Regions from separate parts of the Shewanella sp. 10B genome, predicted to be linked through region 1. Evidence: predicted binding sites of a transcription regulator. Region 1 holds the regulator's gene; each other region holds the start of a gene.
What was found. The regulator sigma-54, encoded in region 1, starts transcription at its own class of promoters, with help from an activator protein. The targets are predictions, from matches to a motif close to GTTGGCACGNNNNTNGNNT.

Region 1 (7,397 bases):
AGATTTCGCCATGTCCCATCCGGGCGGCGCCTTAGGTCGTAAGCTGCTGCTTAAAGTCAGCAACGTGATGCACAGCGGCGATGACTTACCTTTGGTTAAACACGATATCTGCATCACCGATGCCCTGTATGAGATCTCCAAGAAAGGCCTTGGCATGACCGCGGTTATCGATGAGCAAAACAAACTCGTGGGTATCTTTACCGACGGCGACCTGCGCCGCGTTATCGATGCCCAAGTCAACCTGCGCACCACGCCTATCGCCGATGTGATGACGCGAAACTGTGTCACAATTACTGAAAACGTCTTAGCGGCGCAGGCGCTGCAAGTGATGGATTCCAAAAATATCAACGGCCTGATAGTGATAGATAAAGAACATCATCCTGTCGGAGCCCTCAATATGCTCGATATGGTTAAAGCGGGAGTGATTTAATGCCACAGCAAGGTTTTTACGGCCCCATCAGCGACGATGTTTGGCAAAGGGCACAAAAAATTAAACTGCTGATCTGCGATGTGGACGGAGTGTTTTCCGACGGCCGCATTTATTTGAGTAACTCAGGGGAAGAGCTCAAAGCCTTCCACACCCGCGATGGTTATGGTGTGCGCTCGTTACTAACCAGTGGTTTTAATCTGGCGGTGATCACTGGCCGTCAGTCTAAAATTGTCGAAAACCGCATGACGGCGCTGGGTGTGACGCATATTTATCAGGGCGTGGATAATAAATTCGTGCCCTATGAAGAGCTGCTGTCGCTCTACAATGTCACCCCAGAAGAAGTCGCCTATATCGGTGATGATATTGTCGACTTGCCGGTGATGAATGTGGTCGGCCTTGCCGTCTGCGTTGCCGATGGTCATCCCTATGTCCGTCAACACGCCCATTTTGTGACTCACTTAAATGGTGGGCATGGCGCACTCAGGGAACTCACGGATCTGCTCTTACTGAGCCAAAATAAGTTCACTTCCGCCCATGGGATGAGCATATGAGTCGTGTGACCCTCGCCATTATCGCCTTTTTTGGTACTGCGCTGGCGCTATATTGGCAAGTGCAGCAAAAACGCGGTGGCGATACGGATGACAGCTTGAACGTCAGCGACAGGCCCGATTACATTATCGAAGATCTGCGCAGCATTGAGTTTAATGAGCAAGGGCAAGTTAACAGTCGCGTCACGGCAAAGCACATGGAACACTATGAGCTGAAAAACCAAACCGACTTTACTCAGCCCGTCTATCTTGTCTATCCCGACCAAGGTAAAGCAAAATGGCAGATCCGAGCCGACCAAGGTCGACTCAATAAAGATACCGGCAAGGTTGTATTAGAAAATAATGTTATTATCGATGCCATCAGCCCTGGTGAACCCATACAGACATTGTCCACCAGTTTTTTAGAACTCGATCTCAACACTATGATAATGACCTCTGACCGCATCATTTACGTCACAGGGAAAGATTTTAATATTCAAGGGCAAGGCCTTTATGCCGACCTTAACGCGCAGGAAGTGCAATTGACCAGTCAGGTAGTAGGAACCTATGAAGCAAAATAACATATTACTTGCCGGCCTAATGCTAATCACCAGCATGAGTGCCTTCGCCAAGGTCGGTGACTTACAGCAAGAAGTGAAAATTAAAGCCGTCAGCCAAACTGCGGACATTAAAAATAACCAGATCATTTTCTTCGGTCCGGTTGAAGTCACTCAAGGCTCGATTAAAATCCATGCGGATCAACTACGTGCATTTTCTGCCGAAGGGGAAAACAGCAAGATTTTAGTGGCAACGGGCAACCCTGCGACCTACAGCCAAATTCTCGACGATGGACGCCCAGCGTCGGCGAGCGCCAAAGAAATTCGCTATGAAATGGCGACCCGCACCCTGACCTTAACAGGCTCAGCGACCCTAGACCAAGCGGGTAGCCAAGTGACGGGTAACCTCATCCGTTACGATATTATTCAGCAGAAACTGATCGCTGAGAGCACGGGTAGCGGTGATGATCGCGTAATCACCATTATTCAACCTGACAACTATCAGGAAGAACTCAAGAATCAGCCTGCGGACAAACCTGTGAAAAAACAGGATTCTAAATGACCCAAATCACCTTAAAAGCACAGAATCTCGCTAAGAGTTATAAGAGTCGTCAGGTTGTGAAAGATGTCAGCCTGACGGTGAAAACGGGTCAAGTCGTCGGCCTACTCGGCCCAAACGGTGCGGGTAAAACCACCACCTTTTACATGGTCGTGGGCTTAGTCAAAAGCGATAAAGGCCATATCTTTATCGACGATGATGATTTAACCGCCGATCCTATGCACCTGCGCGCTCGCAAAGGCATTGGTTACCTGCCACAGGAAGCCAGTATCTTTCGCAAGCTGACAGTGCACGACAATATCATGGCGGTACTGCAAACCCGTAAAGAGCTCAATCGCGATCAACGCGAAGAAGAGCTGGAACATCTGCTCGAAGAGTTCCATATCACCCATATTCGCGATAGCCAAGGCATGTCGTTATCGGGCGGTGAGCGTCGCCGCGTCGAAATTGCCCGCGCCTTAGCGGCCAATCCTAAGTTTATTCTGCTCGATGAACCCTTCGCCGGTGTCGACCCGATTTCGGTTATCGATATCAAGAAAATCATCGAACAACTCAAGAGCCGAGGCCTTGGGGTATTGATCACAGACCACAATGTGCGCGAGACTTTAGACGTCTGTGAACATGCCTACATTGTCAGTCACGGAAACCTGATTGCCGAAGGAACTCCCGCAGAGATCTTAGACAATCAGCAAGTTAGGGCTGTGTACTTAGGTGAACAATTCAGGCTATAGTTACTTAAACAGAGCCAATTAGCCTTGAATTTTGGCTTATCTGCGCCATCAATATGATAACAAGCGGCCTAAATTCAAAATAATAACGTAGGGATCAGCGGTAACATGAAAGCGTCACTCCAGCTCAAACTGGGTCAACAGTTAACCATGACGCCACAACTTCAACAGGCCATTCGTCTGTTGCAATTGTCGTCATTAGAACTGCAGCAAGAGATCCAGCAAGCCTTAGACTCTAATCCCCTTCTCGAGCTGGAAGAGGAGCAATTCGACGCGCCTACCGAACGTAAGCAAGATATCGCCGATACCGACTTTAGCGAAACGACAGCCCAGCCACAGGAACAAGACAATTCCACCGTGGACATTGCCGAGTCGTTGACCAAAGAATCCCTGCCCGAAGAACTACCCATGGACACCACTTGGGATGAAGTCTTTACCGCATCGCCAAACTCAGGTTCTGGCGCCAGCCGTGAAGATGACATGCCCTTCCAAGGGGAAACCAGTGAAGGCCTGTACGAACATTTAGAATGGCAGAAAAACCTCACGCCCTTCTCTGAAACCGATTTAGCTATTGCCACCGCGATTATTGATGCCATCGACGATCAAGGTTATCTGACTCAAAGTACTGAAGATATCCTCGAGGCCATGGGCAATCCTGAGATCGAGCTGGATGAAGTCGAAGCCGTACTCAAGCGCATTCAACACTTCGATCCCGTCGGTGTCGCCGCAAGGGATTTAAGCGAATGTCTGCTTATCCAACTCTCCCATTTTTCGCCGGATACCCCACACCTCGAAAACGCCCGTATGTTGATCAAAGATCATTTAGATCTGATCGCTGCCCGCGACTTTAGGTTGTTGATGCGTAAAACCAAGCTTAAGGAAGATGATCTGCGCGAGAGCATTGCCCTCATCCAAACCTTAAACCCTCGCCCCGGTTTGCTCATCACCCCTGTCGATGAAGAATATGTCATCCCCGATGTGTCGGTGTCGAAGAAAAATGGTCGCTGGGTGGTCGAGTTAAATCCAGACTGCATGCCAAAAATCAATGTTAATCAGCAATATGCAGCCATGGCGCGCAGCACCAAAAGCCAAGCCGATAGCCAATTTATCCGCGGGCATCTGCAAGAAGCCAAGTGGTTTATCAAAAGCCTTGAAAGCCGTAACGAAACACTGCTCAAGGTGGCAAACTGCATAGTGCAATATCAACAGGGTTTCTTCGAATACGGTGAAGAAGCCATGAAACCTATGGTCCTAAACGATATCGCCGAGGCGGTAGAGATGCATGAGTCCACCATTTCACGGGTGACCACACAAAAATACATGCATACCCCAAAGGGACTTTTTGAACTAAAATATTTCTTCTCAAGCCACGTCGGGACTGATGATGGCGGTGAGTGCTCATCCACGGCAATCAGAGCCTTCATTAAGAAACTGGTTGCAGCGGAAAACCAGAAAAAACCATTAAGCGACAGCAAGATGGCGCAACTTCTGGCAGAACAGGGAATTAACGTTGCGCGCAGAACCATTGCGAAGTACCGAGAGGCGATGCTTATTCCCCCTTCCAATCAGCGTAAAAGTTTATAGCCTAAAGTGGAAATCGGAGGACGTTTATATGCAAATAAACCTGAGTGGACACCATATCGAGATTACTGAATCGTTACGGGCTTATGTTGAGGAAAAGTTTTCAAAACTTGAACGTCATTTCGAACAGATCAATAATGTGCACGTTGTGCTCAATGTTGAGAAAATGCAACAAATTGCCGAAGCGAGAATCAACCTCACCGGTGGTGAAGTCTTCGCGACTTCAGAGCATGCAGATATGTATGCTGCCATAGACGTCCTGATCGACAAGCTTGATCGTCAGGTTATTAAACACAAAGAGAAGTTAACAAAACACTAGCAATGGAACTTCGTACCATACTGCGGCCGGAATGCACGACCTGCGCCACTCCGGGCAGTAAGAAAAAGGTACTGGAACTTATCAGCGACTTAGCCGCTGCCCAGTACCCCACCCTCTCATCTCAAGAGATCTTCGAAAGCCTAGTGGCGCGCGAAAAGATGGGGAGCACAGGTATAGGTAACGGCATCGCCATTCCACATGGTCGATTAACCGATATAACACAACCCATAGCCATATTGGTGAAATGTGAGGAGCCGATAGCCTTTGATGCTATCGATAAACAACCTGTCGACATTTTATTTGCGCTGCTAGTGCCTGCTGACCAATGTCAACAGCACTTAAGCACTTTGTCCTGCATGGCTGAAAAGCTCAGCGACAAGCAAATATTGAAGCAATTGCGCAAGACGCATGATGAAACGGAACTCTATCAGGTAATCACTGGATGAAACTGGTCATAGTGTCAGGGCGCTCAGGCTCAGGCAAATCGGTCGCACTAAGAGTGCTTGAAGATCTCGGCTACTATTGTGTCGATAATCTTCCTTTGCCGCTGATTGGCAGCTTACTCGAACAGCTCAAGGGCAGTAACGATCTCGTCGCCATCAGTGTTGACGTGCGTAACCTGCCGGAGCAAGACAAGGTACTCGTCAAACAGCTCGCCAGCCTGCCAGAGGGCACTGAACTTACCAGCTTCTTCTTAAACTCCAGCGATAAAGTACTGTTAAAGCGCTACAGCGAGACGCGGCGCTTACATCCCTTATCTAAGAGCCGAGTATCACTGCAAGAAGCCATTAAGCTTGAAGGCAAGTTGCTCGAGCCCCTGTCACAGCAGATGGATCACTACATAGATACCTCGAATCTGAATATCTATGAACTCAGCGACCAAGTACGGCAAATCCTGCTTGGCAGTGTCGATAAGGAACTGGTGATCAACTTCGAGTCTTTCGGTTTTAAGCATGGTATGCCAACCGAAGCCGACTTTATGTTTGATGTGCGCTTTTTACCCAACCCCCACTGGGAACCCGAGTTGCGCCCCCTCACAGGTTTAGATGAACCTGTGGCAGAGTTTTTAAATCGCCAGCCCTTGGTCAATAAGTTTATTTGGCAGATTGAGAACCTACTCGAAACCTGGTTACCCCACCTCGAGCGTAATAACCGCAGTTATCTGACCATTGCCATTGGCTGCACAGGCGGACAACACCGCTCTGTTTATATCGCCGAGCAACTGGCTAAACGCTTTAGTAACGGTAAACATCAAGTCAATGCACGCCATCGGGAACTGACAAATGCCAAAGCTTGAACGCCAGGTCACCATCTGCAATAAACTCGGCTTACATGCCCGCGCAGCAACTAAACTCGTGGTGTTGGCCTCAGAGTTTGATGCCAGCATTACGCTGATCCAAGGTGAAAAACAGGCCTCTGCCGCCAGTGTTTTAGGGTTACTTATGCTAGAAACCGGCATGGGTAAAACCATTACCCTGATTGCCGAAGGCCCAGATGCCGAGCCCGCGCTCAATGCCATTTGCGCGCTTATCGACGCTAAGTTCGACGAAGCCTGTTAATCGTATCGATATCTCTTCTCGATGATTCCTGCCGTTATTCAGCACCCCGTTTGGTTTTGATTTCAGCACCTTATACCAGTAAAACACATTTGTGACTCGACGCCCTCCCGTGCGCTCAATTACAATATACTGCTGCGCTTTGGCTTAAGCCCTCAACAGCCAAACGTCCCTATCCACCGTCGCCATCTTGGAGGAAACATGCCTGTAGAAGCCTCAGACAGCTTACAAGTCGAACAACGTCTCGACCAACTGAGCCATGCCCTCAATAGCGGTATGTTTGTGCATGTCAGGCAAATGCTGCAAAACATGGCGGCGTCGGATATCGCATTGATTTTAGAGTCCTCGCCCCCTAAAGCGCGGCAAGTGCTGTGGCAACTTATCGATCAAGACCAGCTCGGGGATATTCTCGATGAACTCAGTGAAGAGTTAAAAGATCCACTGATCCGCGCCATGAGCCCTGAGCGGGTAGCCAAGGCGACCGCCAGTATGGATACGGACGATCTCGCTTATATCCTGCGAAGCTTGCCAGATACGGTCTATAAGCAAGTATTACAGTCTATGAGCCTGCAAAACCGCCAGCGGGTCGAGCAAGCGCTCTCCTACCCCGATGAAACCGCGGGCAGCCTAATGAACACAGATACTGTGACCTTAAGGCCCGATGTGAATATCGATGTGGTGCTGCGTTATTTGCGCCAACGGGGCAACCTGCCCGACACCACTGACACCTTATACGTGGTGGATAAGCACGATCGCGTACTCGGCGGCGTCAAACTTGCGGATCTGCTCACCTGCGATCCCAATACTCATATCAGCAGCATTATCGATACCGATATCGAGAGCATTCCCGTGGGCATGTCCGACAGCGAAGTAGCACAGCTGTTCGAGCGCCATGACTGGGTGTCCGCCCCCGTGGTCGATAGTGAGGGCAAGTTACTCGGGCGTATCACCATCGATGACGTGGTGGATGTTATCCGTGAAGACGCCGAGCACTCCATGATGGGGATGGCGGGGATGGACGATGATGAAGATACCTTCGCCCCTGTAGTGAAAAGCACTTTCCGACGCTCGCTCTGGTTGACGATTAACCTGTTTGCCGCCCTGCTGGCAGCCTCTGTCAGCAATATGTTTGAAGGCACA
Region 2 (7,397 bases), on a different contig from region 1:
CATCATCTGTACTCATCTCACTTCACCTTTATAATTCGGATATGTCTCTGGCTTTGCCTTTACGTGTCACTAATTGCAGTTCGGATTTGACCGTTTCAGGACGTGGGATTTTTTCGTAAATTTTAAGTGCTAGATTATCGCGTGAACGCCCCATTTTACAGCGATACGTCGGTAAGTCTTCGATTTTCATCATAATGTATTCAGGCAGCTCGATTGGAATAATATCCCCGGCCTTGAAGTTCATGACGTCTTTGAGTGTGAGTTCATGCTCAACCACACTGGCATCAAATCCGACTTTCACATCCATAATTTCGTCATGCAGCGCCTGTGACCAACGCATGTCCGTGTCTTGTTTATCACTCTGCACACCGGCATCGAGTAGTTCACGGATAGGTTCAATCATCGAATACGGCATAGTGATATGGAAGTCACCGCCGCCGCCATCCACTTCGATATGGAAGGAGTTAATCACCACCACTTCAGTGGGACTGACGATGTTCGCCATAGCGGGGTTGACTTCGGAGTCTAAATAATCAAACTCCACATCCATCACCGGCGCCCACGCATCTTTATAGTCTTCAAAGATAATCTTAAGCAAAAGTTGCACGATGCGACGTTCGGTCGGGGTAAATTCCCGCCCTTCAATCTTGGCATGGAAACGGCCATCGCCGCCAAAAAAGTTGTCCACCAGAATAAACACTAAACGCGCTTCCATGGTGATCAGTGCCGTACCTTTTAAGGGATGAAAGCGCACCATGTTCAAGCTGGTCGGGACGAATAAGGTGTGTACGTACTCACCAAATTTCAGCATTTGCACGCCGTTAATCGACACTTCGGCCGCACGACGCATCATGTTGAACATGCTGATCCGCAGGTGACGGGCAAAACGCTCATTCACAATCTCGAGCGTGGGCATACGGCCACGCACGATACGGTCTTGGGAGGAAAAGTCGTAGGAGCGAGCTTCCAGCCCCGCGGCATCAAGCTCATTATCCTCTTCGACGTCATCGACTCCGTGTAAGAGCGCATCAATTTCGTCTTGGCTTAATAAATCACTCACAGTATTGTCTTCGCCTCTTTAAGGTGCTGAAGATAAAAGGTTATTGCATTACAAAACCGGTAAAGAGTACTTTCTCAACCACTTTACGTCCGGTCACGGATTGCAAGGTATTTTGCACGCTCAGCAGCGCTAATTGCCGCAATTCATCTTTACCCGCCTGAGTACTCAATTTTTGTACATCGGCGCCACTAAAGGTGGTTAACAGCGCATCTTCAATCAACGGAATATGCTTTTGAGTCAAAACATCATCGTCTTGGCCTCTAACCATCAATTGCACTTTAATTTCAACGAGACGAGCGCGATCTGGCCCAGGGAGATTAAATAAAAAGGGTCGTGGCATTGGTACGTAGGCCGCCATTGCCGCATCGGCGGCAGGAGTGGTTGCCTCAGTAGGCGCAGTCCCTTCGGCCGCTGCTGCAGGGGCTTCATCACTGCTACCGAGGAAAAACCACAGCGCACCACCTATTAATAGTGCCACTAAGACGCCCGCACCGATAAAAATAAACTTCTTCTTACTTTTAGGCGCTTCGGTGCTTTCAAGTTCTAGTGATTCTTCCTTGGCCATTTTATATACTCTTTAATTGGCTAAATGCGGGAATGGATTAGGATGCGGATTATAATCCGCATTATTACTATAGGTTACCTTCTTAAGCGTAATAATCTATACCTGAATTTAAACTAGTTGCTTGATTTAAACCTAAATCTAGCTCTTCTGCCGAGAAATCATCCACATTTCCACCACTCGAACCACCCGCTTCACCAAATCCCCCCTCACGGCGTTGACCTTGGTCACCTTGAGAAACATGACTGTCGGCCAATTGCATGCCTTGTTCCTGTAATAATTCACGCAGGCGGGGAATGGCTTGTTCGACCACATCGCGGGTTTGCGATTGTGTGACATGGAACTGCACTTGTGTCTGGTCGCCATGGACTTGCACTTTAACCAACATATGCCCAAGTTCTGGCGGATCTAAACGGATTTCCGCCTGTTGGATACCCTGGCTTACCATAGTCACCAATTGCTGCTTCATCACAGGTGAAAAGCGCTGGATCATCTCCTGCATTTGGTTTTGAGTTTCTACACCTTGGCGCAAGGAAAGCTGCACTTGCGGAATATCTTGACGCTGGGTTGCTGGCGTTGCCAAAGAATGCAGTGAAGATACTGCTTTAAACTCCACAGGCTTAAACTCGCTGCCCGCCTCTTCGCTGCCAGGACTTAAAGCAGCAACTTGGCTATCTTGCTGCGCATCGAGAGTAACCGCTAGCTTAGCGTCTTTTAGCAAAAAGCCTGCTGAAATCTCGGCGCGGGATGGGTTGTCGGCAGTAAGACTCGGATCTATGGCTGTGGTACCTGATACATTAGTCGCGGCATTAGTGCCTAAGGTATTAAGATCGTTAGCATTAGCGGCTGTGGCTGCATTCGTCGTTAATACATCACTCGCAGAGGCATTGGCCGCTTTAATTGGTGTTTGATTATCAACGACTTGGGACACCATACTTTGGGGTGCTAGAGCTTTATCTGCTGGCTGCGTCGACACATTTATTGCCTTAGCGCCAATTGTTGCACCAAGCTCTGTTGTACCAGGCTCTTTTGCCCCTAACAAAGGTTCACCCTCAATGGGTAAAATATGATTTTCGGGCGGTTTAACGAACTTTTCGCTGCGCAGACCTGAAAGTAGCGCAGCATCATCAATCAAAAGCGAATCATCAACTAAAGCACCTTGAGTATCCGTTTCCGCCACTGTCGCGGCCGCAACCAAAGCATCAACATCAACAGCTGGGATCTGTGGTTCTACACTCTCAGTAGCAGCAACATCAGCCGCGTTCTGTTGTGAGGCTTGCTGCTGTATAAACTTTGCGGTGACTTGCGCAGTATTTTGTCCGGTCGCCTTTGAGGTGACTGACTCAGAGTCTGGTGTTTCAGAACTCACATCCACTTTTGTATTGCCAATGCTTATGTTGGAGACCTCGACAAACTTAGCCATTTCATCGGAAAAAGTGCCGTCAACAATAGAACTGTCGGTCTGAGATGGGTCATCGACTAATAATGAAGATGTAGAGTCTGCGTCCACCGTTGCCGTGATATCGGCCTCAAGCGGCAAAGACTCGCCCGGAGCTGCCGCTTTCTTCATCTCATTTGCCATACCAATCTGGGCGAAAATCAAGCTGATATCGGCTTCATCATCGGTATTGGTATCGTCAGTGCTGGCTTCCGCTTTAGCAGATTTGACGGCCACATCCTGAGATATAGGGGTTTTAGTCGAGGGGGATGATACGGATGTAACTGAAGCCAACGCTGCAGAAAAGTCTTCACTATTAGCATCTTGAGTCAATGCTTTACTCGAGCTAGCGCTGTTTTTCGCGCTTGACGCTAATAGGATGTTGTTCATTTGTTGCATATCAGCTCCTAAACATTCACCCCAAGACATAAAAACATGCGGGCAAACGTCAATTTATGCGGCTTTGGCCATATCTTGCATAAAGCTAGCAAATAAAATGCCAACAAATGGAGCTTACTGATTGAAGAAACAACTTAAACAAGCAATGGCTAGCTTGGGTTAGGGTTTATTGCGGCGAAAAAACTGCTGAGAGGCAAATTCATCTGTCATCTTTTGCTCTTTCTTCAACTCAAGTGCTTGGCGTTTTTTCTCTTTATTCTCTAAGAGTAGTTCTACTGCCTTACGTTTCTTCTGCTTCTCGAGCCAATGCTGCTGACGATAATTTTTTTGCTTCTCCCCATCGGCGACCACACGATTTTGCTGCGCAATGGCCTCATCGATTTGGCGGATAAAACGGTGGAATTGGTGATAATGGCTGGCGCTGATGGCTTGTCCCTGCTGAGACTGCATCTGCTTCATGTAGTCCAAGCGATAATTGTTGAGTGCATCCAACTGATTTTGACGCTTTTGACACTCTAATTGTGCCGACTTTAGCAACAACGCAGCCTGTTCCTCTGCATCGAGGGCTAATTTTAACACCAGCAATAAAGGATCGGCATTCGCCATAACAGTCTCGATTATTTACATTGCGCCGCGAGTTGCCCAAGCATGACTTGGCTATCGGCAAAACTAAAGGCATCACGCATGGTTTGGCGTAAGAAGGCATTCATCGCAGGTTGCAGGCGTATGGCGTTATCGATTCGCGGATCGCTGCCTTGGGCATAAGCCCCGATCGAAATCAGGTCCTTATTCTGCTGGTAAAGGGAATAGGTCTGTTTGACGCGGCGCATGGCTTCTAAGTGCTCGTTCGAAATCACCATTGGGGCCACACGGCTAATGGAAGCCTCAATATCGATTGCGGGATAGTGCCCGGAATCAGCTAATGCACGGGAGAGCACAATATGGCCGTCGAGGATAGCCCGAGATGCATCGGCAATAGGATCCTGTTGGTCATCGCCCTCGGTCAGTACAGTATAAAATGCGGTTATAGAACCTTGCCCGGGACCACCATTGCCTGCCCGCTCAACCAAACGTGGCAATTTCGCAAATACCGAAGGTGGATAACCTTTCGTCGCCGGTGGCTCACCTACGGCTAGGGCAATCTCCCGCTGCGCCTGGGCATAACGAGTCAAACTGTCCATTAATAACAATACGTTATAGCCTAAATCCCGAAAATACTCGGCAATACGAGTAGAGGTTTCACAGGCGCGAAGGCGCATTAATGGTGAAGTATCGGCGGGCGCCGCCACCACAACCGAGCGTGCTCTGCCCTTTTCACCAAGGATTTCTTCAATAAATTCTTTAACTTCGCGACCACGCTCCCCCACTAATCCCACCACAATAATGTCAGCGGTAGAGCCTCGCGTCATCATGCCGAGTAGCACACTCTTACCCACGCCAGAGCCTGCAAATAGGCCCATACGTTGGCCCTTACCAACGGTGAGCATGGCATTGATGGCGCGTACGCCCACATCGAGTGGTTCGGTGATCGCTCGGCGAGAAAGTGGATTGATGGCGTTACTGTGCCTCGGCGCCTGTTGCTCAGTCGATAAAGCGCCAAGACCATCTAATGGCACACCATTACCGTCGAGTACGCGCCCCAACAGGGATAAGCCCACATTGAGCCCCGCCTGCTCACCGAGGGGAATAACCCGTGCGCCGGGTAACACACCGCGCAATTCCTCAATCGGCATCAGATACAGCAGTTCATCGTCGAAGCCAACAACTTCGGCGATCAACTCTCCCGCCATGGTTTCGATAGAACACAAGCTGCCAACGGGGGCGCGACAACCACTAGCTTCTAAGGTTAAGCCAACCACGCGCACCAGTTGGCCACTGGCGACAGCACGGAATGGCGGGACTTTATCGATGCAATGATTCAGCTTATTCAGCAGTTGATGGCGGCGATTTTGCATCTTGCTCTCCATCATGTTGTGGCTGGCTACTTTGCGCCTCGTCACCTAGCTCGGTAGTCGAGGCAACTTTTGCGGCGTTTTCCTCATCGAGGACCGCTTGGCGCTGTTGCTGCTGATGACTCAAATGGGATTGTTGATTACGTAAGGATTCAAATACCGCATCAATGCGCGAGGATAGGGTTAAATCCACCAACGAGCGTTGGCTACTAATGATGCAGTCGCCGACAGAGAGGGTAGGATCCGCCTCTAATTGCCACTGATTAAGGTTCAATTGAGTACTGGAATATAGCTTCTCGACTAAAGTGACATCGTCGGGATGGAGACGAATACTGACGCTTTGCTCCTTGATCGGCAATGATTCAACCCCTAAACGCAGTGCAGATAAAATTTGCTCTGGATGGGTTTTAAGTTCATGACCAATCACAGATTTAGCCAGCGCCATGGTTAGCGTCATTAAAGAATGTTCAATATCGCCATCGAGTAATTGCAATGGCTTTTCAAACTGACTCAGCAGTCCTTCGAAGCGAGTGACTAATGCCTTCGCTTCGGCAAGCCCAGCTTCGAGCCCCTGCTCATGCCCTTGGGCTAGGCCCTCGGTATGGCCTTGCTCTAATCCTTCGAGTCTGCCCTGCTCTAGCCCTTCGGCATAACCTTGGGTCTTGCCTTCGTTAAAGCCTTCCTCCTCGGCTTGAGCGCGAATGTCTTCAATCTCGGCCAAGGTTGGTGGAGCAACCGTTTCAACGGCCACGGCCTTCGGCGATAGTTGCCCTGCATAACCAAACAGGTTGGAGACACCCTCTTCCTCGGCTTCGGTGACATCGGGTAATGACCAATGACTGAACTCAATATCGGCGTCGCTGACGACCCTGTGGGACAATTTATTGTCGCTATTGTCACTCCGATTAGAGGAACTCATCGCCACCACCGCCGCCTAACATGATTTCACCGCTGTCACTTAAACGACGTGCAATTGACAGAATTTCTTTTTGAGCAATCTCCACTTCGCTGATCCGGATCGGGCCCATGGCCTCTAAATCGTCACGCAGCAATTCGGCGGCCCGTTTTGACATATTGCCCAGAATTTTATCTTTAAGTTGATCGTCGGTACCTTTAAGTGCCTTCATCAACACATCCTGCTGCACTTCACGCAGCAAGGTTTGGATACCGCGGTCGTCTACATCGATCAGGTTTTCGAACACGAACATTAAGTCTTGGATTTGCTGCGCCATTTCCTCGTCGGTTTCGCGCATGGTTTCCATCAACTGGCTTTCGATACCGGTATCGAGGTAGTTCATGATGTTGGCAGCCGCTTTTAAACCGCCCATCTTCGCCGCCTGTGCGCCACCTTGGCCGGCGAATTGTTTCTCCATGATATCGTTCAATTCCTGCAATGCCGCAGGCTGCACTTCTTCAAGGTTAGCAATACGCATCATTAAGTCTAAGCGCGTGTTCTCAGGGAACTGGCCGAAAATCTCCGCCGCTTGATCTGGCTCTAAATACGATAAAACAATGGTTTGGATCTGAGGATGTTCGTTTTGGATGATAGTTGCCACTTGGCGCGCATCCATCCATTTGAGTGAGTCTAAGCCTTTGGCGCCGCTGCCCATGATAATTTGTTCAATCAAATTACCGGCTTTGTCTTCACCTAAAGCCGCGGTTAACGCCTTACGGACGAACTCTTCACTGTTAAAACCAATAGAAGAATACTTTTGAATATCATCGAGAAACAGCTTATGCACCCCGATGACTTTTTCCTGCCCAAAGTCTTCCATGGCCGCCATCGCCATCCCCACCTTTTGCACTTGTTTAGGTTCTAAGTGCTTTAAAATGGAGGCGGCATCGGCTTCACTCAAACTTAACAGTAAAATTGCCGTTTTTTCGATACCGCTGAGATCCTTTACATTAAAGCCAGAAGTTTCAGCGGCGTCTTTTGATTTATTCTCAGCCATTGTCTTGTAACCAGTTTTTCACGACTTGGGTAGA
Region 3 (7,397 bases), on a different contig from region 1:
GCACGACAACCCCAAGCCTTTTTTAATCAGATATTTGCTGATATTGTGGCGATTCCCAGTTTGCGTAACCACTTATTGGGTGAGTTAAGAAACCCCAATCGGAGTGTTCAACTATCACAGGCCATTGGCGGCTTGTTTAAGGCTACAAGTAAATGATGTCAGATCTGCTGTTAATTATTGCGCTAGTTGTGGTTGCGGCCTTCTTTTGGCAATTACGTCAAATGGCAGAATTGAGCCGTATTTTTGCTGAAAAAGAATGTTGCCGACAAAAAGTACAGCTCTTAGCCATCGCAATGGAAACGGCTCGCCCCAGCCTTGGCGGCACCACAGGGATCTGTTGGAAGGCAAAATACCTATTCGAATTCAGCACCGATGGCATCAATCAATACCGCGGTCATATTTGGATGCTAGGGAAAAAAGTGCAAAAGATTGAATGGCCTATTTTCCCAGAGCCAGAATGGCAAGAAGCACCAATGGCCAAAGGCAAGTTTGGTGGTTGCAGCAGCCAAAGTAGCTGTAGCTCGGGCAAGTGCCATTAAGCCACTACAGTGAACCTTTGACTGAATAGATAACGCCGAGCTGTATGGATAACACTAAGCCATAGTTCGGCTCTACATCCGCACTCAATCAGCTTAATCTGCACGAATACCAAAAAAGAAAGGGCGTGGTCATTAGACCACGCCCTTCTGTTCTCTGTTAAGCTATCCCGCTATTTTCGTGCTCCCTGCACCATCCATGCGTCAACTTGCATCCTGCATCATCCCTGTTCAATCCGTGATATTTCCCTGTACTCAACGTACTTCCCTATCTCTTGGCGTTCCTTTTACCAAGCTTGCTCTTTCCTGAGCGGTTCCAGCATCATCCGTGAAATAGGTTCAGTAGCATCCTTTCTATTGCACTCCATGTGCCATTGCAATCCTGTGCAATTAGGCTATCTATCCCTGATAGTCTTTCCTTCCGTGGTTCGCATCGCTTTCATCCTGAAAGTCTCTCCTTACCACTCCATCAGTGTTTATTCCTTAAACACTGTCCAGTCATCCTGACTGCTAACTTCCTGTTCGCTGTAGTTCCGTCTACAAATGAATTCTACGACAGCTATGGCAGGCAAGCTTTCGCAAAAGATAAAAATGTAAGCCGCCATATTAAGTTCATAATGGAAAAAATTTCTTAACATATTGATTAGATGTGACTTACCTAAAACTAGGTAGTCATTGTCAGTCAAAAAACTTACAAATCACTTACAGCCTTGTGAGATATATCTCACAAGAAGTCGGGCAATTTATGCCGTTGGAAGGCACAAACATTGATTTATCCCGAGACGCTTAAACACATCAAAGGAAATAGCGACTGCATAAAAGAGTAAAAATCGTTCGATAGATTTTATTTTAAGATATACCGCACGTAAAAGTGGACATTATGACATATTGTAAAAATAGGCGTAGGAGAATAGAAAAAAGAAAGGGGCGCACTATGTGCACCCCATTTATCCTCTGCAAGCCATCCTGCTTGATTGTGCTCCCTGCACCTTCCTTGCGATCGTTTGCTCCCTGCAAGCGTCCTTTAATCCCTTTATTTCCCTGTGCAGTGAAGTCTCCACTACACTCAATCCTTTGACCCGAATATCCTATTTCGGCTCCTGTCACATCCAGTGACTCATCCCAATCGCGTCCTGCTGAATCCTTTCCTCACCATAGTACAAGCTGTTCACCCTTATACTTATCCTTTTACTCGATACTTCCTGCATCCAGTAACGCTTAATCCTTAAGCTTGTCCTTTTCATCCTGAAACCTGCTATCCCAGCAGATACAACGTCCTCTATCATCCATGAGAAAGCAGCCTTGCTTTTCCTTAGCCTATCCTAGGCAGATGACAGTTTTCCTACTGTCAGTGGTTCAAATCCAAGAACCTGAATTCGTCGCTTCTTGCGTCCCTCTCGCCTGTATTGCAATCCCTGCTGTCCATTTGCTTTGGCGATGAGTTAATTCTACGTGGTTCTCGCTATTTTTGTTTCGGTTAAAGAACACACACTAGCGCACTTTTCATACAATCAAGCTTTATTAAAACATAACACTATGATTTTAAATACACTTTAAAAGCTGTGATTACAAAACAGTCAGTAAGAAAACATTTTATCCTACAGGCTTTGTAAGCGATCTCTCACACGGGTGTCAGCTTCTCACTGGTCAGGGATATTTAGCACTTCAACTTACCGGTGATAATTTGTGCAAACATCACCCAATCACCCATCAAACTGTACAAGGGATATTGGAATGTCGCGGGGCGATTATGCTCAAACACAAAGTGTCCCACCCAAGCAAAACCATATCCCACTAAGGGGATAAACAGTAAAAGCCAACCATTTGCGAAAACCAGCGCAGCGACGAATAACAGGAGCACTATAAAACTGCCAATAAAGTGCAATCGCCTGCAGCTCAAGTCCTGGTGCTGTGAGAGGTAAAAAGGGTAAAACTCAGCGAAGGAGCGGTAAGGTTCATTCATCTTGTTGGCCCGTGTAAAAAAGTAATTGTCCGGCCACATTGCCTATGCTCAATTCTCCGAGGGAGACAAAATCATGTTGCATAAATAACTGGCTATGGGCTTCTTGAGTAGTAAAGACCCCAATCCCCTCAAGTTCGGGCTGCTCATCGCACCAACTTACTACGGCTTGCACAAGTTGATGACCTAACCCCTTTCCCTGCTCATTAGGCGCAAGGGCAATAAATTGTAGGATCCCGCAGTGCTCGCTCGGTAGCAGCTCGACGATGCTCGATTCTTTCTTCATTATCGCCTGAGTCGATTGCCAGCCTGTACCAAGCAACATCTTGAGTCGCCAGTGCCAATAGCGGCCCTCCCCGAGGGGCACTTCCTGAGTGACCACACAGGCAACACCAACTAAGCGTGTTTGATCAAACAGCCCAATTAAGGCTTGCTTCTCCTGCCAGAGCGCATTCAACTCTTCACGGATTGCGGCACGTAATTTTTGTTCGTAGGCGAATTTGTCTGAAGTGGATAAAGCATCCACAAAGAAAGGGTCGTCATGATAGGCGTTGTAGAGAATCGAAGCGGCGAGGCGTAAATCTTCGGCGGTGAGATAAACTGCACGGCACTCATCCAAGGTATTATTGTCCATTTTTAGAATTCCTTGATTTAGATCACACTCTTAGGAGTAATTATCACTGTATCAAGGAAACAAAAAAGTGCAAATTTTAATCATAGATTGCATTTTTCAGTGAGTTGCATACCCTAAATAAAGGCACACTGAGAGGATGCGAGCATGGATACAACGCCAGTCGATTTGAGTCATCTATTTGAACAGTTGGGATTAGCCAATCAAGCTCAAGCCATAGGGCAGTTTATTGCGACCCATCAACTTCCCCCTGACACACACTTAACCGAAGCGCCATTTTGGACGCAGGCACAAAAGAGTTTTCTGACCGAGGCATTAGAGGCCGATGCCCAGTGGACCGAACTTATCGAGCAGCTCGATGTGCAATTAAGAAAGCCCTAATGACTTAGGGCTGAGACTGAATCACTTCATGGCGAGTTGCGTTGAGTCGTTAAATTTTGTTGTAGGCGGTGTCGCCCCAACCGACTAACACACTGTTACTTAAGACGATTGGCGTGCATTCATCCTTAGTGGTTTTACCGTCACTGTGGGTATGCTGGGTGCGATAAAAGAGGACCAACACTTCTTTATCGGCTTGGCCGTCTTTCTGCTGCAGATAAGATTCGCTAAAGTCCGAGGCGCCCATCAGGGTCATCACTTGGTCTTTGCTCATGCCAAGGCTGAGCTTAGTCAGATTATTGCGGTTTTTGTCCTGTGTTTTTTCCCAAGATTCGTTGCTATCCCACTTAGATTCACTGTCGCCGACATTGACCACACAACCGCTAAGACCTAAGCTTGCTAACCCTAAAAACGTGACCGCGATGAGTTTGCGATTAATATTTGCGTTCATATTATGACTTCCTGTGTACTTGTTATAAAAATGCTTAAAAAGCAAAATCAATGCCAAACAGCAATGTATTGATTTATAAGAACTAAAATAACCACGCCACAGTAAGTTAGTGAAAAACACGATATAGATTAAGGAATTTCACTTATTATGAGTCCGATTGACCAAGTGTTAGCAGCAGCATGCGCACTCGAAGCCAGCGGTAAAACCCCAAGCCTTGCCCTGATCAAAAGCCGCGTCGGTAACAAAATCCCTATGCCGCTGTTAATCCAAGGATTACAGCAGTTTAAATCGATACCCAAAGCCGAGCGTGAGCGTTTAGCTGCCCAATCACAGCCCGTGGTTGAAGAGACACACACCGCCGAAGCCTCGCCACTCACAGTCACAGTCACCACTCTGGCGCAGCAGTTAGCCCAGTTACAACAGGGCATTGAACAGGCCCTCGCGTTAAAAAACAACGAGATCATGCAACTCAAAAATGAACTTATCGAGCTGAAACAACGTGTCAGTCAACTCGAATCCCAAGGAAAATCCGCTTAATGTTTGTCACCGAATTGCGCTTTGAATGCTTTGCCGATACCACCATCAGTGCGGCAGAACGTGCCATCAATCAATTACTCGAAGCCTACCGCGCTAATGGCCAAATCCTCGGCCGCGAATTTTCTGTGGCCTTTAATGAGGGCGAATTTCGAGTACGCTTACTCATGCCTGAAAAAAACAGTTTGGCTCATCGCTATCACAGCCCTTGGGTGAAAAAAGCGCTGGCGGAACTAACCGAGGCTAAGCTACTGGCGCCACGGGAAAAATTTATCGGTCAAGATATTAACTCTGAGGTGAGTAACACTGAGCCACCCAGCTGGCAGCTGCTGTACACTAGCTATGTGCATATGTGCTCGCCCCTGCGAAGTGGCGATAACTTATTGCCCATTCCGTTGTACCAAATCCCCGCCACCTTTAATGGCGATCATAAACGGGTGATCCGCTGGCAAACCGAGTGGCAAGCCTGTGATGAGTTACAAATGGCGGCGGCTACTAAGGCAGAATTTGCCGCGCTGGAAGAATTATCCAGCCCTAGCAGTGATTTATTTAGGAGAGGTTGGGATTTACGCGGCCGAATCGAATACCTGACCAAAATCCCCACCTACTATTATTTGTATCGCGTCGGAGGGCAGGATCTGCAATCCGAGTTAGCTCGCCCCTGCCCACGCTGTGGCAGTCACGACTGGAAACTCAATGAGCCGCTATTAGATATGTTCCACTTTCGCTGCGAACCTTGCCGCATAGTGTCTAACTTGTCTTGGGATCATCAATAACTGACCCATTGATGAATGGCAAACTCGGCAGGCAAAATTGCCGAGCCGAGTTTGCCAAACAGGTTTGCAAGAGGCTTTTCAAGAGACCTTTGCACATTTCCCCGCGCTTAACGCTTACCTATCAGGTTGTGCCACATACGTTTAAAGCTGGCAACAATCCCCGGATGTTCAAGCGCTGGCATAGGCAATTCTTCATGTTTCACGGGCGGCGCGATACGTGGCGATAAGGCCTCAATAAATTCAGCTAAACTCGACGCCAATTGGGTGGAAGGAAGCTCGCCGGGGATTTCAACCCAGACACTACCATCGGCATTATCGACAGTTAGCATCTTATCGCCCTCATCAAGCAAACCAATAAACCAAGTTGCTGGTTGCTTGAGCTTTTGCTTCATCATTAAGTGGCCGATGATATTTTGTTGCAGGGCATCAAAATCTGCCTCGTTCCATACCTGCAGTAATTCGCCCGAGCCCCATGGTGAATCAAATAACACGGGCGCCGCAAAATATTCACCATAAAAGTGATTGATATCAGGCCATAATGTTAGCTCAAGCGCATGTTCAACATTCGCAAAACTGCCAAGGTGTTCACGCTTAACGGGGAGCCAAGACACCGCCTCATCGGACGCTTCATCAAACTCACCTTGAATACACAAAGATGGCTCGCCCTGCGGGTAATATCGTGGTAATTCGCCTAAAGTTGATAGGTAGGATCGATGGTAATTATCTAAAAATTTATCGAGAGCAGGCAGACAAGACACTTAAGCACAATCCAATTTCGGGTATAATGTGCGCCTATTTTGACATGGAAACAGTATTGATGACACACAATCACGATCCCTATAGTGATGCAAAAGAGCTTGCCGGCCTAACCTTAGGTAAAGCCACGGATTACCAAGCCGAGTATGATGCGTCGCTGCTGCAAGGGGTTCCTCGCTCACTTAACCGTAACGCTATCAACCTCACGGCGGAAAGTTTGCCTTTCCACGGAGCCGATATCTGGACGGCCTATGAGTTGTCATGGCTAAACGCCAAGGGCAAACCTATGGTGGCAATTGCCGACATTCAGCTAAGCCATGAAAGCCAAAATCTGATCGAGTCAAAATCCTTCAAACTGTATTTAAACAGTTTTAACCAAACCAAGTTCGACAATATCGAAGCTGTGCAAAAAACCTTAGTGCAGGATCTCGGTGAATGCGCCCAAGGCCAAGTCACAGTGAAGATTATTGAGCCTAAGAGTTTTGGTATTCAACGCGTCGTCGAGCTGCCAGGCACTTGCATTGACGATCTGGATATCGAAGTCAGCGACTATGACTTTAACCCGGATTATCTAGAAAACAGCACAGATGACAAACAGATTGTTGCCGAGACACTCAATTCTAATCTGTTGAAATCAAACTGCTTAATTACCTCTCAGCCGGACTGGGGCAGTGTGATGATCCGTTATCAAGGGCCTAAAATCGATCGCGAAAAGCTACTGCGCTATTTGATTTCGTTCCGCCAACATAACGAGTTCCATGAGCAGTGTGTCGAGCGGATTTTTGTCGATTTAAAACATTACTGCCACTGCACTAAGTTAACCGTTTACGCCCGCTATACCCGTCGCGGCGGCTTAGACATTAACCCTTACCGCAGTGATTTTGAACATCCAGGCGAGAGCCACCGCTTAGCAAGACAGTAATCGATTTCAGTAAAAAGCCCTGAATCATCAGGGCTTTTTATTGTCGGTTGTAAGTTTTTCAACCAAGCTAACCACTTAAGCGATACTCGCACTTAACCCAAATTCGCCTTAAAAATCTCTTGTACTCGGCTCAACGTGGCATTGTTTGGCAGGCTGAAATACAAGTAACCATCGCCACGGAATGCACGGTCAAGCTCAAGCAATACATGGGTTTGCTCGGCATCGCACACCAGAGAAACCTCAATCTCACGCAAACGATTAAAGCCCATATTGCGCGGCTTAAACTCTAACTCTTGGTAACAACCCGATGTGGAACGAAAGGCGCGCGTATTGAGGAAACCTTGTTCCACATCGGCTTTCACCAACACAAAACCAAGGCCGTCCATCGCCTTTAACACATGCTCAGCAATCGCCGTTGGCATAATGACCAGCGCATCGATATCGCTAGGGTCG
Region 4 (7,397 bases), on a different contig from region 1:
GACTTAGTAGATTGGCTGCTTTGGTCATTCCAGCCATGTGGCACGCCATCATCGCTTGCATAAACTCAGCTATGGCCTCTGGTTGGCTGTTGAGTAAGTTTATTAATACAGTTTCATCTTCATCACTCGTGTCCGATGAAAGCGGAAAATCGGCATTTGCGAACCTTCGTACATAATTCATATCGATCTGAGATTCATTGCTCGATGATGAAGATAGCATTTCAATAAATAGCTCCACCATTTTCTGCTGTTCTTCACTAAGGATTTTCTGACTGTCTGGAATTTTTGCCAGCTCTTTTGCGACCGTATCTTCAGTTGTGCCTTTGGGGAGTTTGCTGGATAGTTCAGAGGGTGAAGTTATGGCGCGAAATACTTCATGCATATCTTCAAACATTTTGTCTTTATCTGGAGAGTCAGGGAGAGCGATGAGGACTTTCAAAAATTCGGGTGGTTCGGAAATTGAATATTGCTCGATGATCCCTTCGAGTGTTTGAGTGAACTTTTCTTGCGATGAAGTTTCCGTCATAAAGCTATTTTCCCTGTTCGTTAACTCATAGGGAAAAGTATTAGAAATAGGGTTAATTGTCCATAACTGAAATGAACAGGGCAAAAGGGGGATTTTTGAAAATGTTACGAAAAAAAATTCTAAAAAACGTCATTCCTATGGCGGCACATAGGCGGCACAGGATTTTTCGATTTTCGTAAATTATTGAATTTTATAGATAAAAAGTGACTTATGGTCTCTCCACAGGGACTCGAACCCCGATCGGCCGCTTAGGAGGCGGCTGCTCTATCCTGTTGAGCTATGAAGAGACGCCTGTGATTATACTGGTTTTATCTTTGATTAAAAGGCTTATGATTTAGTTGCTTAAATCTTAAGCGCGATGTCGTTTATCTGTACATTGTAAGCCGCATTTTGGTCAACGAGGACTGCCGTTGCACTTTCTTCGCTGACTTGTTCAATTTTTACCGTTGCTCGGCTCTTGGTGGCGACGGCACGCATTTCGTTGAGTCTATCGGGTAAGTTTTGTTGTAACACGACCTGGAATTTATCGCCAACTCGAATGCCGTGTTTGCGACCTAAGTTGAGGATAATCCTGTCACCTTGACGGCTGACGACTTGCCCTAGCAGTGGCCTGCAATTGAGCGTGTTGTCTATATCTCGAGTTGCTTCTTGCATGATTTGGCTGATATTTCTGCCATAGGATGAACGCCAAAATCGGTCGCTATTAGGGGCTATGATGGCCTGTTCTTCAAACTCCCACGGGGCAGAGGTACTGTAGGTTTTGCTCCACACTTCCTCACCGCTAATGCCGTGATAGAGACTGAGTTTAAATTGAAATTGTCTGAGTGGCGCTTCATCCCACCATCCCATAAAGGTAGATTGCACAGGCTCAGTCGATATATCGATGATTTGTGGCAATAAAATATATTGGCTATCGGTGATTTCACTTAACCAACTGGGGAGTCGATAGCCGCGGATATCGACAAGTTCCTGTGCGATATCAAGCCGTTCTTTGGCATGGATATGGCTAAAACCAGTGGATGAGTAGCCATCGATGCTATTACCCAGTTTCTCGGAGATGACTTCTTCAAATCCAGAGAGTTGTCCGTAGCGTAACTGTGCACGGTCTTTTATTTGCGCTTGGGGGATTAAGATGGCGGCTTTTAACTGCCCAGCAGGGCATTGCTGGGTGGGGTCATCATTAAGATCGAGCCTGAGGGAAACATAAATTTTGCTGCCTTCAATACGCTCGCTCACTAATTGGATGCTAATCGCCTGGGCATAACGATTAATCGCAAAGCTGTTTTGCGTCAGATTGCCGTTAGTCGTTTGCTGCTCACTGCTGATTTGGATACCCGTACTGAGCGTGGCATAACTCACTGCTTGATTGATGGCTTCTTCACGCGCTTGGGCGATGTTGCCATTAGTGATCACCGCTTCGCCGCTGGCCTCGACCCATTCGGCGTTTGCCTGTGCAGCAAATAGCAGTAGGCTGCTGATTATGAGCAAGTTCTTTCTTAGTATGTTCATCAATAAGCCCTTAACTAAATTTGCTGGGATGAGTCAGTTTACTGGCAGTGCTTTATGGCTCTAAGCAAATTTTATGCCTGATTTATCGAGGTATAGGGATAAAGTTATCAATGGATTTGTCGATAATCTGGGGAGTTCATTAAGCGCAATATTTTGACTTGGTCTAATACTTGCTTGCTTTATGGCAAAGATTGCGGCTCCCACTGGGCCACATTGATATTGATGACGAGGTTACTCTTATGCTGAAGCGTGCATTCATTCCGCTGGCACTGTTAGTGCTGGTTGGGTGTGCGACTAAACCCGTGGCACCGCCCAAACCTAGCTTAGCTGACGGCAATGGTTTGCCGCCTACGGCGACGATTAATCATCTCGCGCAGCGAATTGTGACTGAGTTAGTCAAGCAGAATGATGCACTGCGTCCCGACCAGCCTATCGTTGTTGCCACGCCTGTGTTAGTTGGGAATTTGAGTAGCACCAATGCACTGGCGCAGCAGCTGCAGCAAGGGCTGATGACGTCTTTGCATAGCTTTATGTTCAATGTGGTGGATTTGAATTTAGGTGATGGGCTGAGAGTGACGGCTGATGGCGATTTTATTTTGACGCGCGATTGGCAAAAGCTTTCGACCAATTTACCCGTTGACCATATCGTCGTATCGACCATGAGCCCGACAACCAATGGCATGGCAATCAATACTCGGATTGTCACTCTAAGTAACAATCGTGTGGTATCGGCATCGCAGACTTTTGTGACTCAAAAAGAATTGAGTAATTACATGCAGCCCTCCGAGCAAGTTATCTCTCAGGATGGGATTTTATATCGCCAGTCGAGCCCTGGTATGAATGAGGTTCGGGTACTAGGAGATGGAAAATGAAACGCTACTTACTAATTGTTGCGGCGCTCCTTCTTACTGGGTGTGCAACTAAAGATAGATATGTTCAGTGGGAAGATGTGCCCCCAAGTAGTTTTCCTAAACTGACGGCAATAGGTTACGCCCCGCTAGCGACTCAACCGGCCAAAGAGCAGTCCCAACGAGTTTTAATGGCGATGCAGGCGTCAAAAATCGTGGCCTACCGTGAACTGGCTGAACAAGTGTATGGACAGAAGATCACCGCCAACAGTAGTGTCAGTGATTGGATGCTGACAGATGATAATGTTAAAGCGTCTGTGACTGGGGTGATCCGCGGCGCGAAAGTGGTAAAAAGCTATCCGGCAGGGGACCACTATGTGACTGAGTTAGAACTTGATTTTGCCAAGGTATGGCAGATTTACCAACAGCAGAGCCGCCCACAAAGAATTAAAGATGTTACCTATTTTTAGTGCTAGGGTTGGTGCTAGGGTTGGTTTTAGAGCTAGGTCTGGATGACTGCTCGTCGTGCTGTACCAATAAACAAAAGCCGCGCTAAGTTTTAGCGCGGCTTTTGTTTATATCCCGTTTACTTATGATGCATGACTTAGGCTTTCAAATCATTGCCTAAGCTTGAAAGGGTCGAGGTTCTGCCTTTATCGTTATAGGTCAGAGTAGTCGCGTTTCGGCTCGCCTGTAAGGCTTGGGCAAAACGGTTTAGACTCGCTAGATTCATCTCGATGAGGCTAGCATTTTGAGCGTTTAGATCCTTACATTCGGCAAGGGCCTCTTTTACGGCGGCCATTTTATGGGATAGTTCTACTTGCGAGGTGAGTAAGGATTTATCGCTGTGATTGGCCAGTAAGTCATCATTGGCCTTGAGTTCTTGCAGGCATGATGATTTTTGATCCGCAAGCGATAAAAGCAAATCGGCGTTTTGGTCAACCAAAGCGCCTTTTTCCTTAAGAATAATCTGTTTAAGAACAGCCAAATGGGCGTGTTGTTGATCTACCAGTTTAGCTATTTCTGTCATAGTTACTCTTTATTGAGGTCATTCAATTCAGCTTCGAAGCTGGCAATGTTAGCAGCCAACTTTTCGGGGTCAATTTTATAGCGACCTTCGGCAATCGCTTGTTTAATCTCAGCGACTTTCTTTTGGTCTACTTCAGGTAGGCTGGCCATTTTGGTTTGAGCTCCTTGTAGCTGTTGAGCTTGAGCCGTAATGACAACTGAGTCACCTTTCTGTTGAGTCGATTTAGCCGCAACCTGAGTCGATTGCTCACTTTCGCTGCTTTTCTTTGTTGTGTTTGAACGGACTTGCGCGGCCGCTCCGGCGTTAAATTTGCTAATATCAATTGCCATTTTAGGCTCCAGCGTCGTGTATACGGGGATTTCTTAACTGGGGTATCGGCAGCTCATCGAAAAGCTTTAGTTTATTTTACATTCTAACTTCGACTTCGCCAATGGCCGTGACTATGGCATCTAGTTCTTTGTTTGAACTGCTATTTTTGACCCTAATTTGGTCACCAATATTACCATCCTGTAGCGCTTCGCCTACGGTTTTTAGCACAAAATTGCTGGAACGCACATAAATTGATACTGAATCATTCTTACAAACAAAACAAAGGTTATTGGCAAAAATAGGGAAGTTTTTGGCGACACGCCGTTTTACCCGTACTCCTGAAAGTTGGCTGGTATCGCTAAATTGCATACCGCGTAAACTATTTTGGTCGACGTAACGGATTTCAACCTGTGTTGGGCTGATCAGTTCGCCTGGCGCCAGTGTTTCGCTAGCGACCACAACCGGGAAAAGAATATCGACCCGCACCGACATAAAAATCTGCCAAGGGTAGGCTAAATCGGGTGTATCACAGCTGACTTTTACCGTGTTGTTGCGGCTGATTTCTCGGTCGGAGGCGAGCTCGACTCGAATGGGAGAGGCACATTGAGAAGGAAGCAAACGACTGTCTATCGTTTGCGGAAGGATCTCAACTTTAGCGTTAGATGGTACTGAAATCTTTTCATTAATAAGAGCTTTAGCTAATTCGGATATCGCCGATATGCTAGGTACCACGGGCTCGGCATTGGCCTTAGTGGCGAAGGAAAGGGCGATGATACTCAAAAAATAGACTAAATTTACTTTCATAATGAAGAGACTAGCTTGTAACGCCAGAATGCACCTATACTTTTATCAAGTTTGAAACTGTTCCATGCCATAACGGCCAAGATTTCGTGTCAGAAGTTTGACTCAGTTTCAACTATGGTTATCGATAACAAGACGTAAGCAATTAATATGCCTATACTCAAACGAGTTTAGGGCCGTACATAAACAGAACAACAAGGCAGAGTTATGTCGAGTATTCTTGATTCAGTCAACAAACGAACCCAACTCGTAGGTCAAAACCGACTAGAACTATTGCTATTTAAGTTGAATGGTCGTCAACGTTTTGGGATTAACGTATTCAAAGTAAAAGAAGTTTTGCAATGTCCACCGTTAACGACTTTGCCTAAACTTAATCCTTACGTCAAAGGTGTCGCCCATATTCGCGGCACGACTATTTCGGTAATCGATCTGAGTGCTGCAACCGGCGGGCGTCCGTTAGCCAGCACTGAAAATTGCTTTATCATCATTTCAGAATATAACCGCAGCGTACAAGGTTTCTTAGTCAGTTCAGTTGAACGTATCATCAACATGAACTGGGAAGCCATTATGCCGCCACCACAAGGGGCTGGTCGCTATTCTTACTTAACCGCTGTCACCGAAATCGAAGGTGAACTGGTTGAAATTCTTGATGTTGAAAAGATCCTCGATGAAATTTCACCAGTCAAAACTGCAATCAGTGAAGAAGTCAATGAGCAACTGACAATCGATAGAAGTCAGCATTACCATATTATGGTGATTGATGATTCGGCAGTGGCTCGTAAACAAATTATTCGCGCGCTCGAGTCGTTAAACTTACAGATTGATACGGCAAAAGATGGCCGTGAAGCGCTCGATAAGTTAAAAGCTATTGCGGGTGAAATGAATAATGTGGCCGAGGAAATCCCGCTGATTATCTCGGATATTGAAATGCCAGAAATGGATGGTTATACCTTAACGGCTGAGATCCGTGACGATCCAAAGCTTAAGCATATCAAGGTTGTACTACATACCTCGTTAAGCGGCGTGTTTAATCAGGCTATGGTACAAAAAGTAGGCGCTAATGATTTTATCGCTAAATTCAACCCAGACGAATTAGCTGCGGCAGTGAACAAGCATTTAAGTTTGTAGTGAAAGTGTGGGTTAGTGCCTAGTGGTGCTTTACGCTATAATCTAGCCCTTATTACATGATTGTTGGCACTTATTTGGGTGCTTGCTATAGGATCTAGGACGTGAATGTGCCTGACAAATCACTCGCAGAAGCCGAATATAATCAATTTAGGTTGTTCTTAGAACAACACAGCGGCATCGTACTGGGGGAAAATAAACAGTACCTAGTGCGTAGCCGTCTCGCGCCTTTGATGGGCAAATATAATCTGCCTTCGTTATCCGATGTGGTGAAACATTCGATGAAGCCAACGGAGCGCGCGTTGCGGGCGGAAGTCATTGATGCGATGACGACCAATGAAACGCTTTGGTTCCGTGACCGCTATCCGTTTGAGTTACTAGGCAATGTATTGCTACCTGAATACAGTAAGTTGGGCCGTCCATTAAAGATATGGTCGGCTGCCTGTTCTTCTGGCCAAGAGCCTTATTCGTTGGCAATGACGATTTTAGAATATCAACAGAAGAAGCCGGGAGCTTTGCCGGGAGGCGCTTCAATTCAAGCGACCGATCTTTCGCCTTCGATGTTGGAACGTTGCAAAAATGCCGAGTACGACAGTTTGGCATTGGCACGTGGCCTATCGGAGGAACGTAAGCGCCAGTTTTTTGATGCTTTGCCCTCTGGCAACATGCGGGTAAAGGACAACGTTAAGCGTTTAGTCAATTTTCGCGCCCACAATCTGCTTGAGAGTTACACTTTGCTAGGCAAGTTCGACATTATTTTCTGCCGAAATGTGCTGATCTATTTTGCCCCTGAGGCAAAAGCAAAAATTTTGCGGCAATTTGCTGCCGCATTAAATCCGAAGGGCATACTCTTTCTCGGCGCGTCAGAGTCGATTGCGGGTCTGACGGATGAATTTGATATGGTTCGTTGCAACCCTGGTATCTATTACCAGAAAAAGACTTAATGCTCTGATATTAAATAAAAATTACCGACATGAGTCGGTAATTTTTTACCCCGCCAAACCCCATTTCTACACATTTCTGATAGTTTCTGTTTTTTGGCACATGAATTGCTTTGTTCCCGTGAGAGTCACGATGGAGGCAATTTTATGGCGATTAATTTTGATAAGGCACTAGGTGTGCACCAATTCACTTTGGGGATACGTGCCGAGCGTGCCGAAGTGATTTCAAGCAACATCGCAAACGCCGATACGCCACATTATAAAGCCCGTGACGTCGATTTTTCTGCGGCCTTAAATATTGCGAAGAC

Region 2: a site for sigma-54 is predicted at 3,546-3,564, ahead of M0415_RS18925 (flagellar hook-length control protein FliK). Genes of this name have one in related genera too.
Region 3: a site for sigma-54 is predicted at 3,996-4,014, ahead of M0415_RS01635 (DUF3192 domain-containing protein). Genes of this name have one in related genera too.
Region 4: a site for sigma-54 is predicted at 5,163-5,181, ahead of flgA (flagellar basal body P-ring formation chaperone FlgA). Genes of this name have one in related genera too.

Annotation. Positions count from the first base shown of each region.
Region 1 covers NZ_JAMDJO010000002.1:726,012-733,408, forward strand. Annotated here, with positions in the region: gene M0415_RS10775 (KpsF/GutQ family sugar-phosphate isomerase) at 1-430, shown strand, start outside; gene kdsC (3-deoxy-manno-octulosonate-8-phosphatase KdsC) at 430-981, shown strand; gene lptC (LPS export ABC transporter periplasmic protein LptC) at 978-1,538, shown strand; gene lptA (lipopolysaccharide transport periplasmic protein LptA) at 1,525-2,076, shown strand; gene lptB (LPS export ABC transporter ATP-binding protein) at 2,073-2,804, shown strand; gene M0415_RS10800 (RNA polymerase factor sigma-54) at 2,910-4,385, shown strand; gene hpf (ribosome hibernation promoting factor) at 4,414-4,701, shown strand; gene ptsN (PTS IIA-like nitrogen regulatory protein PtsN) at 4,704-5,147, shown strand; gene rapZ (RNase adapter RapZ) at 5,144-5,998, shown strand; gene M0415_RS10820 (HPr family phosphocarrier protein) at 5,985-6,260, shown strand; gene mgtE (magnesium transporter) at 6,459-7,397, shown strand, end outside.
Region 2 covers NZ_JAMDJO010000008.1:91,943-99,339, forward strand. Annotated here, with positions in the region: gene fliN (flagellar motor switch protein FliN) at 1-16, opposite strand, end outside; gene fliM (flagellar motor switch protein FliM) at 29-1,060, opposite strand; gene fliL (flagellar basal body-associated protein FliL) at 1,101-1,625, opposite strand; gene M0415_RS18925 (flagellar hook-length control protein FliK) at 1,708-3,459, opposite strand; gene fliJ (flagellar export protein FliJ) at 3,619-4,065, opposite strand; gene fliI (flagellar protein export ATPase FliI) at 4,077-5,414, opposite strand; gene fliH (flagellar assembly protein FliH) at 5,383-6,330, opposite strand; gene fliG (flagellar motor switch protein FliG) at 6,317-7,363, opposite strand; gene fliF (flagellar basal-body MS-ring/collar protein FliF) at 7,356-7,397, opposite strand, start outside.
Region 3 covers NZ_JAMDJO010000001.1:398,756-406,152, reverse strand. Annotated here, with positions in the region: gene M0415_RS01660 (DUF3549 family protein) at 1-156, shown strand, start outside; gene M0415_RS01655 (DUF3301 domain-containing protein) at 153-539, shown strand; gene M0415_RS01650 (Mpo1-like protein) at 2,194-2,499, opposite strand; gene M0415_RS01645 (GNAT family N-acetyltransferase) at 2,492-3,130, opposite strand; gene M0415_RS01640 (DUF2789 domain-containing protein) at 3,275-3,508, shown strand; gene M0415_RS01635 (DUF3192 domain-containing protein) at 3,558-3,956, opposite strand; gene M0415_RS01630 (hypothetical protein) at 4,104-4,493, shown strand; gene M0415_RS01625 (Zn-ribbon-containing protein) at 4,493-5,266, shown strand; gene syd (SecY-interacting protein) at 5,374-6,024, opposite strand; gene queF (NADPH-dependent 7-cyano-7-deazaguanine reductase QueF) at 6,084-6,944, shown strand; gene M0415_RS01610 (sporulation protein) at 7,037-7,397, opposite strand, start outside.
Region 4 covers NZ_JAMDJO010000008.1:121,248-128,644, reverse strand. Annotated here, with positions in the region: gene M0415_RS19105 (hypothetical protein) at 1-526, opposite strand, end outside; tRNA gene M0415_RS19100 (tRNA-Arg) at 738-813, opposite strand; gene M0415_RS19095 (flagellar assembly protein FlgT) at 869-2,035, opposite strand; gene M0415_RS19090 (FlgO family outer membrane protein) at 2,275-2,907, shown strand; gene M0415_RS19085 (LPP20 family lipoprotein) at 2,904-3,353, shown strand; gene M0415_RS19080 (flagella synthesis protein FlgN) at 3,488-3,913, opposite strand; gene flgM (flagellar biosynthesis anti-sigma factor FlgM) at 3,916-4,242, opposite strand; gene flgA (flagellar basal body P-ring formation chaperone FlgA) at 4,319-5,026, opposite strand; gene M0415_RS19065 (chemotaxis protein CheV) at 5,231-6,151, shown strand; gene M0415_RS19060 (CheR family methyltransferase) at 6,253-7,092, shown strand; gene flgB (flagellar basal body rod protein FlgB) at 7,237-7,397, shown strand, end outside.